DNA from 3 places in the Pseudomonas sp. m6p genome. Region 2 is predicted to be linked to each of the others. Evidence: predicted binding sites of a transcription regulator. Region 2 holds the regulator's gene; each other region holds the start of a gene.
What was found. Region 2 encodes FliA, which starts transcription of late flagellar genes. Its sites were predicted from a motif close to CTAAAGTTTNNNNNNNNNNNGCCGNTAA; they were not measured.
Positions count from the first base shown of each region.

Region 1: ACYZUM_RS10445 (methyl-accepting chemotaxis protein) is a predicted target of FliA. The motif match lies at 1,168-1,195, and genes of this name have one in related genera.
Region 3: ACYZUM_RS21730 (methyl-accepting chemotaxis protein) is a predicted target of FliA. The motif match lies at 1,435-1,462, and genes of this name have one in related genera.

Region 1 covers NZ_CM147084.1:2,306,227-2,309,499, reverse strand. Annotated here, with positions in the region: gene ACYZUM_RS10445 (methyl-accepting chemotaxis protein) at 1-1,137, opposite strand, end outside; partial or broken gene ACYZUM_RS10440 (hypothetical protein) at 1,473-1,686, opposite strand; partial or broken gene ACYZUM_RS10435 (APC family permease) at 2,053-2,715, shown strand; gene ACYZUM_RS10430 (IS5-like element IS1384 family transposase) at 2,781-3,273, shown strand, end outside.
Region 2 covers NZ_CM147084.1:977,044-980,316, forward strand. Annotated here, with positions in the region: gene flhF (flagellar biosynthesis protein FlhF) at 1-477, shown strand, start outside; gene fleN (flagellar synthesis regulator FleN) at 591-1,421, shown strand; gene fliA (RNA polymerase sigma factor FliA) at 1,418-2,158, shown strand; gene ACYZUM_RS04605 (chemotaxis response regulator CheY) at 2,326-2,697, shown strand; gene ACYZUM_RS04610 (protein phosphatase CheZ) at 2,716-3,273, shown strand, end outside.
Region 3 covers NZ_CM147084.1:4,776,707-4,779,979, reverse strand. Annotated here, with positions in the region: gene clpB (ATP-dependent chaperone ClpB) at 1-659, shown strand, start outside; tRNA gene ACYZUM_RS21750 (tRNA-Asn) at 955-1,030, shown strand; tRNA gene ACYZUM_RS21745 (tRNA-Pro) at 1,040-1,116, shown strand; tRNA gene ACYZUM_RS21740 (tRNA-Lys) at 1,122-1,197, shown strand; tRNA gene ACYZUM_RS21735 (tRNA-Pro) at 1,295-1,371, shown strand; gene ACYZUM_RS21730 (methyl-accepting chemotaxis protein) at 1,534-3,159, shown strand.

The sequences.
Region 1 (3,273 bases), 1.3 Mb from region 2:
AGCGCGCGCGGCCTCGATCGCGGCATTCAGTGCCAGTAAGTTGGTTTGATCGGCAATACCTTTGATTACGTCGACCACTGTTCCGATTTCGTTGCTGTCCTTGGCCAACTGCGCGACGGTCTCCCCAGTTTCACCCACCACTGCAGAGAGGCGCTGGATCGCTTCGCGGGTATCTCGGGCAATGTCGCGTCCGCGTCCGGTCAACAGATTAGCCTCCTGGGTGGCGTCAGCGGTGCGCTGGACATGGCTCGCGACTTCTTGTGTGGTCGCCGCCATCTGATTGACTGCAGCGGACACTTGCTCGGTCTCGACGCGCTGGCGATCAAGTCCACGTGAGCTGTCAGAGACCAGTATGTCGGATCTCCCGGCTAACCCACTGAGTTGCTCTGCGGTGTCTTGCAGGCGTGTGAGACAGGTCTTCAGACGCGCAGCCTGGCTCACAAAGGCTGTTTCCAAACGCGCTTGAGCCCCGTGCTGATCACTGTACATCTGTGCAATAAGTTGATCAGAAGTAGAGGGCTCAGCCATCTGCAACAGGCGCATTGTTCCTTGCTTTTGCCAACGAGAGGTCATCAGTCCGAGCGGAGCGGATGTGCCTATTGTGGCGACAATAGCTACGGATGCGTCGAGAAGTAGACCGCTCAAAGTGCCCACCAGACCCATAACAAGGTACGGCAGGTAGTCCAGCAGGGCAGGCAGCCACTTGTCTCGAGTGGGAATGGCGGGTTTTCCCTGGCTGATGCGCCGGTAAAGGGATTCTGCGCGTCGGATCTGCTCAACGGTCGGTTTGACTCTGACCGATTCAAAGCCAACGACTTGGCTGCCTTCAAAAATTGGTGTTACGTAAGCGTTCACCCAGTAGTGATCGCCATTCCTAGAACGGTTTTTGACAATCCCCATCCACGGGTTGCCTTGCTTAAGAGCGCTCCACATATGCGCAAAGACTGCAGATGGAACATCAGGATGGCGGACGATGTTTTGAGGGGCGCCAATCAGATCGCTTCGGTCGAAACCGCTGATCTCGACGAAGGAGTCATTGCAATAAGTAATAACTCCTCGGACATCTGTCGTTGAGATGAGCTTTTGTTGAGGAGCTAGCGCAATTTCGCGCTGCGTTACTGGTTGATTGTTTCTCATTCCCGATGCCTCTTATGTCCAATTAGAATGCCATCGGCAGATACTAGAAAAAGGTTAGTGGGTATCGCAAAAAAAACTTTAATAACAATAGGTTGTGTTAAGTGTATTGAGGTGTGGCCACCTCGAGCAGTTTGAGCTACACGAGCGATTTGTGATGTTCTATGTCCCGAATGGCGATACACGCCCTGAGGTACTAAAAAGGTCAATCAGATCAGTGATGATTCGGTAACTGATTGAAAGCCCCCGCTTTTAGGCTGCCTTTAACGGTGCCTTGGGAATCCCATGGGTTTGGCACAGTGCGGCTGCACGGTTAGGCATACGGATCATGATGTAGATCACTCCGGTGCCATGAGCATCGCGAGAGTCATATCGATGAAATCTTCGTTCTTGCTGATCGTTTCCAGCGTACTACGCCCATTGCTTCCAACCTAAACCGTTCCACGCTGCTTGACACATAGGGTGAGCTCCATGATGGCGGTCTCACGCGAATTGGTTTTGATTGATCTTGAATAGTAGGGAAGGGATCAGGAATGATTTGGCATCGCGAATCCTCCTGAAAGAGGTCGGCGTAGCAAAAGGTCTTGGTAGCCGGACGCGGCTCCGACAAGGTCAGTCTAGGTTGACTAAGTGATTTTAGTTTGATTACGAAAAAGGCCCGCCACGGCCTTTTTTGTTATAGATTTTTATTGAGTTCGAGGGCGATTTTGAAGCCCTATTCTGCTTGTAGAGGCGGCGTATTCCCCCCGTCACTTTGGCAAGATATGTGAACTTTAGTGATACGCGAATTTCCATTGCTTGAGAGTAAAGCCACCTAGCTATCAGCCCACTGATCGGCTGTCGCAACCTCAAGCCAGGAAGTTGAACGTGAAGACTACGCCCCCCAAGACCTCCCTGCGTCGCGCCGTCACTGGCCCTATGCTTTTTCTGTTTATTCTCGGCGATGTACTCGGGGCGGGCGTTTATGCGCTCGCCGGGACAATTGCGGGCGAGGTAGGTGGCGCAATATGGGTGCCCCTGCTCATCGCTCTGTTTTTCGCGATGCTTACTGCAGGTTCCTACGCAGAGTTGGTGACAAAATATCCTCACGCGGGCGCCGCATCGGTTTTCGCAGAAAAGGCGTTCCGGTCTCCGCTCATTTCTTTTCTCGTTGGCTTTTGCATGCTATCGGCAGCTGTTACGAGCGCGGCGGGTTTATCGCTGGCGTTTGCGGGTGATTACCTAGCGGCGTTCATCCGTGTATCGCCTCACATCGCAGCCCTACTGTTCCTTCTCGTTATCGCGCTCTTAAATGCGAGGGGAATTAGAGAGTCTTTGGGAGCCAACCTGGTGATGACAGTCATTGAGCTGTCGGGTCTTCTTTTGGTCGTTGTTGCCGCTGCTTGGTATTTCCGTACAGGCGAAGCGGAATTGGGTCGCAGCCTGGAGTTCAAGCCGGGGATCAGCCCGATGTTAGCCGTTTTGGGCGCGGCATTGATCGCCTTCTATTCTTTTGTAGGATTCGAAACATCCGCCAATCTCGCGGAAGAAATTCGAGACGTACGAAAAGTTTATCCGCGCGCATTATTTGCCGCATTGCTAAGGAAACTCTGAAAAAGACTTTCTGATTTGGCAAAATACCGCGACCCCACCCACCGAGTTTCCCGATGAAGCAGATGACCTTCGCCGACGCCGAGTACGCTGGCAAGCGCAAGCAAACCCGCAAGGAGTTGTTCCTGATCGAGATGGATCGGGTGGTGCCGTGGAAGGGCTTGATTGCTTTGATCGAGCCACATTATCCGAAAGGTGAAGGTGGCCGTCCGGCCTACCCGTTGATGGCGATGCTGCGTGTGCATCTGCTGCAGAACTGGTTCGGCTACAGCGATCCAGCGATGGAGGAAGCGCTGTACGAAACCACGATCCTGCGCCAGTTTGCCGGGCTGAACCTGGAGCGCATCCCCGACGAAACCACCATTCTCAACTTCCGCCGCTTGCTGGAGAAACACGAGCTGGCGGCCGGCATCCTCGCTGTCATCAATGGCTATCTGGGCGACCGCGGCCTGTCGCTGCGCCAGGGCACCATCGTCGATGCAACGCTGATCAATGCGCCCAGTTCGACCAAGAACAAGGACGGCAAGCGCGACCCGGAAATGCACCAGA
Region 2 (3,273 bases):
GTCGATCCGGGCCAATCGCTGGTTCAGGCGCTGGACCCTCTGCTGCGCAAACGCGTGGTGCTGATCGATACCGCCGGCCTGCAGGCCAGCGATCCGGCGCTGCGCATGCAGCTGGAAAGTCTGGCCGGGCGTGGCATCCGTTCAAAAAATTATCTGGTGCTGGCAACCACCAGCCAGAAACAGGTTCTAACCGCCGCTTATCACAGTTACAAGCGTTGCGGGCTTGCCGGCTGCATCCTGACTAAACTGGATGAGACGGCCAGCCTTGGCGAAGTGTTGAGCCTGGCGATCAGTCATGAACTGCCGGTCGCGTACCTGACCGATGGCCCACGGATTCCGGATGATCTGCATCTGCCGCGCCGTCATCAGTTGGTCAGCCGCGCCGTCAGCGTGCAAATGCAGGAAGAACCCAGCGAAGAAGCCATGGCTGACATGTTCGCTGATATCTACCACAGCCCGACCAAGCAGGTTGGCTGAGGTAATGAACAGTTTTTGTACCTACATCGATGGTCTGCCATGCATTGTTCCGGTTGTGAACGCGCAGCCAGTAATGTGGCCTCCGTCTATGCAAGACAAGGTAAAGAAATAACATGGGCAGCATGCATCCCGTACAGGTGATCGCGGTGACCGGCGGCAAAGGTGGCGTCGGCAAGACTAACGTGTCAGTGAACTTGTCTCTGGCGCTGGCAGAGCTTGGCCGTCGGGTCATGCTGCTGGACGCTGACCTGGGGCTGGCGAACGTCGACGTTCTGCTGGGACTGACCCCCAAACGCACGCTGGCCGATGTAATCGAAGGCCGCTGCGAGCTGCGCGACGTGCTGTTGCAGGGCCCCGGCGGGATCCGCATCGTGCCGGCCGCTTCCGGCACCCAGAGCATGGTGCACCTGAGCCCGGCGCAACATGCCGGTCTGATTCAGGCCTTCAGCGACATCGGCGACAATCTCGATGTACTGGTGATCGACACCGCTGCGGGCATTGGTGACTCGGTAGTCAGTTTCGTGCGCGCCGCGCAGGAAGTGTTGCTGGTGGTCTGCGACGAGCCGACCTCGATCACCGACGCCTACGCGCTGATCAAACTGCTCAACCGCGACTACGGCATGAACCGCTTCCGCGTCCTCGCCAACATGGCGCAGAGTCCGCAGGAAGGGCGCAATCTGTTCGCCAAGTTGACCAAGGTCACGGATCGCTTTCTCGACGTCGCCTTACAATACGTCGGCGCGGTGCCGTACGACGAAAGCGTGCGCAAGGCAGTGCAGAAGCAGCGAGCGGTCTATGAAGCCTTTCCGCGTTCCAAGTGCGCGCTGGCGTTCAAGGCGATCGCACAGAAGGTCGATACCTGGCCGCTGCCTGCCAACCCGCGTGGGCACCTTGAGTTTTTCGTCGAGCGCCTCGTGCAGCAAACGGCAGGGCCTGTGTTATGACCGCCAGCGGTATGAACTACTACAAGAAATCGGCACGTGACGCGCAGTACGAGTTGATCGAGCGTTACGCGCCACTGGTCAAGCGCATTGCCTATCACTTGCTGGCGCGCTTGCCGGCGAGTGTGCAGGTTGAAGACCTGATTCAGGCCGGGATGATCGGCCTGCTCGAAGTCTCGACCAAATATGACGCCAGCAAAGGCGCCAGTTTCGAAACGTACGCGGGCATTCGGATCCGCGGCGCGATGCTCGATGAAGTGCGCAAAGGGGATTGGGCACCACGCTCGGTTCACCGCAACACCCGTATGGTCAGCGACGCAATTCGCTCAATTGAAGCTAAAACCGGCCGTGATGCTAAAGATCACGAGGTTGCGGCCGAACTCCAATTGAGTCTCGATGATTACTACGGGATTTTGAATGACACGCTGGGCAGCCGGCTGTTCAGTTTCGACGATCTGCTGCAGGACGGCGAACACGAAGGGCTGCACGAGGATGGCGCCAGTGCTCATCTTGAGCCGTCACGCGATCTGGAAGATGAACGCTTCCAGGCTGCGCTGGCGGACGCGATTGCCAATTTGCCGGAGCGTGAGCGACTGGTGTTGGCGCTGTACTACGACGAAGAACTGAACCTCAAGGAAATCGGTGAAGTCCTTGGCGTCAGTGAATCGCGGGTCAGCCAGTTACACAGCCAGTGCGCGGCCCGTTTGCGGGGGCGTTTGGGGGAGTGGCGAGCGCGCTGAAGGCAGTGTGGGGACACTGCGAACGAGGCTGGTGCGGTGATGAACGGCACCGGTCTTGCTCTGTTGTGCTCCAGACAGTCATCGAGTGCTTTGCCGGATTGATTGAAATGGCGCGTCCAGGTGCTGGGCGCGTTTAAGACTGCTTGGAGGTCGAATTGGACAAGAACATGAAAATCCTCATCGTTGATGACTTCTCAACGATGCGGCGGATCATCAAGAACCTGCTGCGTGATCTGGGGTTCACCAACACCGTCGAGGCCGACGATGGCACCACTGCCATTCCGGTGCTCAACAGCGGAAGCATCGACTTTCTGGTAACGGACTGGAACATGCCGGGCATGACCGGTATCGACCTGCTGCGCCACGTGCGTGCCGATGAAAAACTCAAGCACCTGCCCGTGCTGATGGTGACTGCCGAAGCCAAGCGCGAGCAGATCATCGAAGCGGCCCAGGCCGGCGTGAACGGCTACGTGGTCAAACCTTTCACGGCTCAGGCGCTGAAAGAAAAAATCGAGAAGATTTTCGAACGCATCGGCTGATGAACGCGCGGGGGAGCTATGGAGCATAACGAATCTTCACAGGGCGATTTCGAATCGACCCTGAAAAAACACGCGGTCGAACTGGTCGAGAGCCTTGAAAAAGGCAGGTTCGGCGACGCTGTGCAACTGATCCATGAGCTCAATCAGACCCGTGACCGTGGCCTGTATCAGGAAGTGGGCAAGCTCACACGCGAACTGCACAGTGCGATCGTCAACTTCCAGATCGATCCGCACATGCCACAGGCCGAGGAAGTGTCGCAAATCACCGACGCCACCGAACGCCTGGGCTATGTGGTCAAGCTGACCGAAGCCGCGGCCAACCGCACCATGGATCTGGTGGAAAGCGCCACCCCGGTGGTCAATGGCCTGGCTGAAGAAGCCCAGGCGCTGAGCACCGATTGGGGCCGCTTCATGCGTCGTGAAGTCGGGGCTGAAGAGTTCCGCGAACTGGCGCGCCGGGTCGACGGTTTTCTGTCACGCAGCAGCACGGACAACCGTGCGGTGTCGAGCAACCTGAACGACATCCTGCTGGCTCAGGATTACCAGGACCTCACCGGTCAGGTGATCAAGCGTGTG
Region 3 (3,273 bases), 2.9 Mb from region 2:
AGTTCATGGAGAAACATTCCGTGGCGCGGCTGATCGGGGCACCACCAGGCTACGTAGGTTACGAGGAGGGCGGTTACCTGACCGAAGCGGTACGTCGCAAGCCTTACTCGGTGATCCTGCTGGATGAGGTCGAGAAGGCGCACCCGGACGTGTTCAACATCCTGCTGCAAGTGCTGGAGGATGGACGCCTGACCGACAGCCACGGACGTACGGTGGATTTCCGTAATACCGTGATTGTCATGACCTCGAACCTCGGCTCGTCGCAGATCCAGGAACTGGTCGGTGACCGTGAGGCGCAGCGTGCAGCGGTGATGGACGCGCTGACCAGTCACTTCCGTCCCGAGTTCATCAACCGGGTCGACGAAGTGGTGATCTTCGAGCCATTGGCGCGGGATCAGATCGCCGGCATTACCGAGATCCAGCTGGGCCGTCTGCGCAGTCGTCTGGTCGAGCGCGAGCTGAAGCTGGAACTGAGCCCGGAAGCGATGGACAAGCTGATTGCCGTGGGTTACGACCCGGTGTATGGCGCACGTCCGCTCAAACGTGCGATCCAGCGCTGGATCGAAAACCCGTTGGCGCAGTTGATCCTGTCAGGGCATTTCCTGCCGGGCGACACGGCAACCGGCAAGGTCGTGAACGACGAAATCGTTTTCGACTGAGCGGTAAAGCCAGTGAAATAAGGAAGGCCTCGCTTTGCGAGGCCTTTTTTTCGTTAGGCTGTTGAACTCTAAGGAAAAGGCTTGTAAAGTGCGCCCCGCAGTCAGTCACCCGCAGCATCTCAGCTCACTGAGCTGAAATCTGAAATAAGTTGCAAATCATTAACTTGAAAGCGATTTAGGGGGTTGACAGAGGTGTTCTAGGTTGTAGAATAGCGCGCCTCAGACACACGAACGCAGCGATGCGAACGACGTCTAAGAGCTGTAAGTTTCACCGTTGTAAATTGAAATATGTAGTTCCGTGATAGCTCAGTCGGTAGAGCAAATGACTGTTAATCATTGGGTCCCAGGTTCGAGTCCTGGTCACGGAGCCAATTTCAAGCCGGGGTATAGCGCAGTCCGGTAGCGCGCCTGCTTTGGGAGCAGGATGTCAGGAGTTCGAATCCCCTTACCCCGACCATTTTTGGGTCGTTAGCTCAGTTGGTAGAGCAGTTGGCTTTTAACCAATTGGTCGTAGGTTCGAATCCCACACGACCCACCATTTTTGAAACCAGGTAACACTGGGATCGAATCTTAAGATCAGAGGCCAAAAGCGCTGATCGAAGAAGGCGATCTTTGAAAGGTCGCCTTTTTTTTACCGGGGTATAGCGCAGTCCGGTAGCGCGCCTGCTTTGGGAGCAGGATGTCAGGAGTTCGAATCCCCTTACCCCGACCATATTAAAAATCCTCGTATCGAAAGATACGGGGATTTTTTTTGTCCTCGCGAAAGACAATTCCCTTCAAGTCATCGTACAACTTGCCGATAGCCCGCTAACGAGAGGGGACTGCCGCTGTTCGCCCCTTCAATCTGGCCAATACAAGAATAAGGGCGTTCGTCATGTTGCTTCGTCAGTTGAATATTGCTCCCCGTGCCGCATTGGGTTTTGCCCTGATCGCGGTCCTGGTGGCGCTGCTTGGGGTATTCGCCTTGGGGCAGATGTCGAGCATCCGTGACAGTGAGGTCGCGGTAGAGAGCCAGTGGTTGCCGAGCATTCGCGGCGGTGACGAGATTCGCGAGCTGATGTTGCGGATCCGCACGATTTCCCTGCGCATGGCCCTTGATCAGGATCCGCAGAACATCGCGACTTACCGCAGCCAGATGGACACCCGCGACAGGGAACTGAGCGAGAAGATCGCCGCCTACGACAAACTGGTCACCACGCCGGAAGGCCAGCAGCTCTATGACCAGTTCAAAAAAACCTTCGCTGCCTATCGCACCGGCATCGCGCAATCCTTCACCCTGGCCGATCAAGGCAAGCGTAACGAACTGACCAAACTGTTGCTGATTGATATGAAGACCGTGGTCGATGGCTCCGGCAAGCAGCTCAATGACCTGGCGGATCTGTTCGCCAGACAGGTTGCTGCGGAAAGCCAGAAATCCGCTGACCACTACCAGACCTCGCGCACCATCGTCAGCCTCTTCATAGCGCTGGCGGCGCTGGCTACGGTGGCGCTGGCGATGTTGCTCACCCGCAGCATCGTCCGTCCGCTGAGCAGCGCCGTCAGCGCTGCCGAAAGTGTGGCTCGGGGCGACCTGACCCGGCCGATCGAAACCCACGGTAACGATGAAGTCAGCCGTTTGCTCAAGGCGCTGGCAACCATGCAGCAGAACCTGCGGGAAACGCTGCAAGGCATCAGCGGTTCGGCCACGCAATTGGCCACCGCTGCCGATGAGCTCAACGCGGTGACGCTCGACAGCACACAAGGCCTGCAGCAGCAGAACAACGAAATCGAACAGGCAGCGACGGCGGTCAATGAAATGACCACAGCCGTTGAAGAAGTCGCTCGCAATGCCGTGTCGACATCCGATGCCACCCGCCAATCCAGTGAGTCGGCGCAACTGGGGCAGGCGCGGGTCATTGATACCGCATCGGCCATCAATGCGCTGGCCAGCGACGTGCAGCACACCGGCGAGTTGGTGCAATCGTTGGCCAACCAGTCACAGGACATCGGCAAAGTGCTGGATGTGATCCGTGCCATTGCCGAGCAGACCAACCTGCTTGCGCTCAACGCCGCCATCGAGGCGGCCCGTGCAGGGGAAAGTGGACGAGGTTTTGCGGTGGTCGCCGACGAAGTGCGGGCGCTGGCCTATCGCACCCAGCAATCGACGCAGGAGATCGAGCAGATGGTGCAGGGCATGCGCAGTGGTTCAAGCCTGGCGCTGGACTCAATGCAGGCCAGCGCTGCACGGGCCACGACCACACTGGCATTGGCCGAGCGCGCCGGGGAAGCGCTGGAAACCATCACCGCTTCGGTGCATGAGATCCATGAGCGTAATCTGGTGATCGCCAGTGCCGCCGAAGAGCAGGCGCAAGTCGCGCGGGAAGTGGATCGTAATCTGGTGAACATTCGCGACCTGTCGGTCCGTTCGGCGACGGGTGCCGATCAGACCCGTGCGTCGAGCCAAGAACTGTCGCAATTGGCCAACGCACTGCAAGGCATGGTGCGCCGCTTCCAGCTCTGATGAGCGGTGATCGATTGCAGGAATGAGCCTGCTGATTTTGTGAGCTGCACAAAACAATATGGGAGCGTGGCTTGCCCGCGATAGCGGCGGATCAGTCGACATCATCGCCGACTG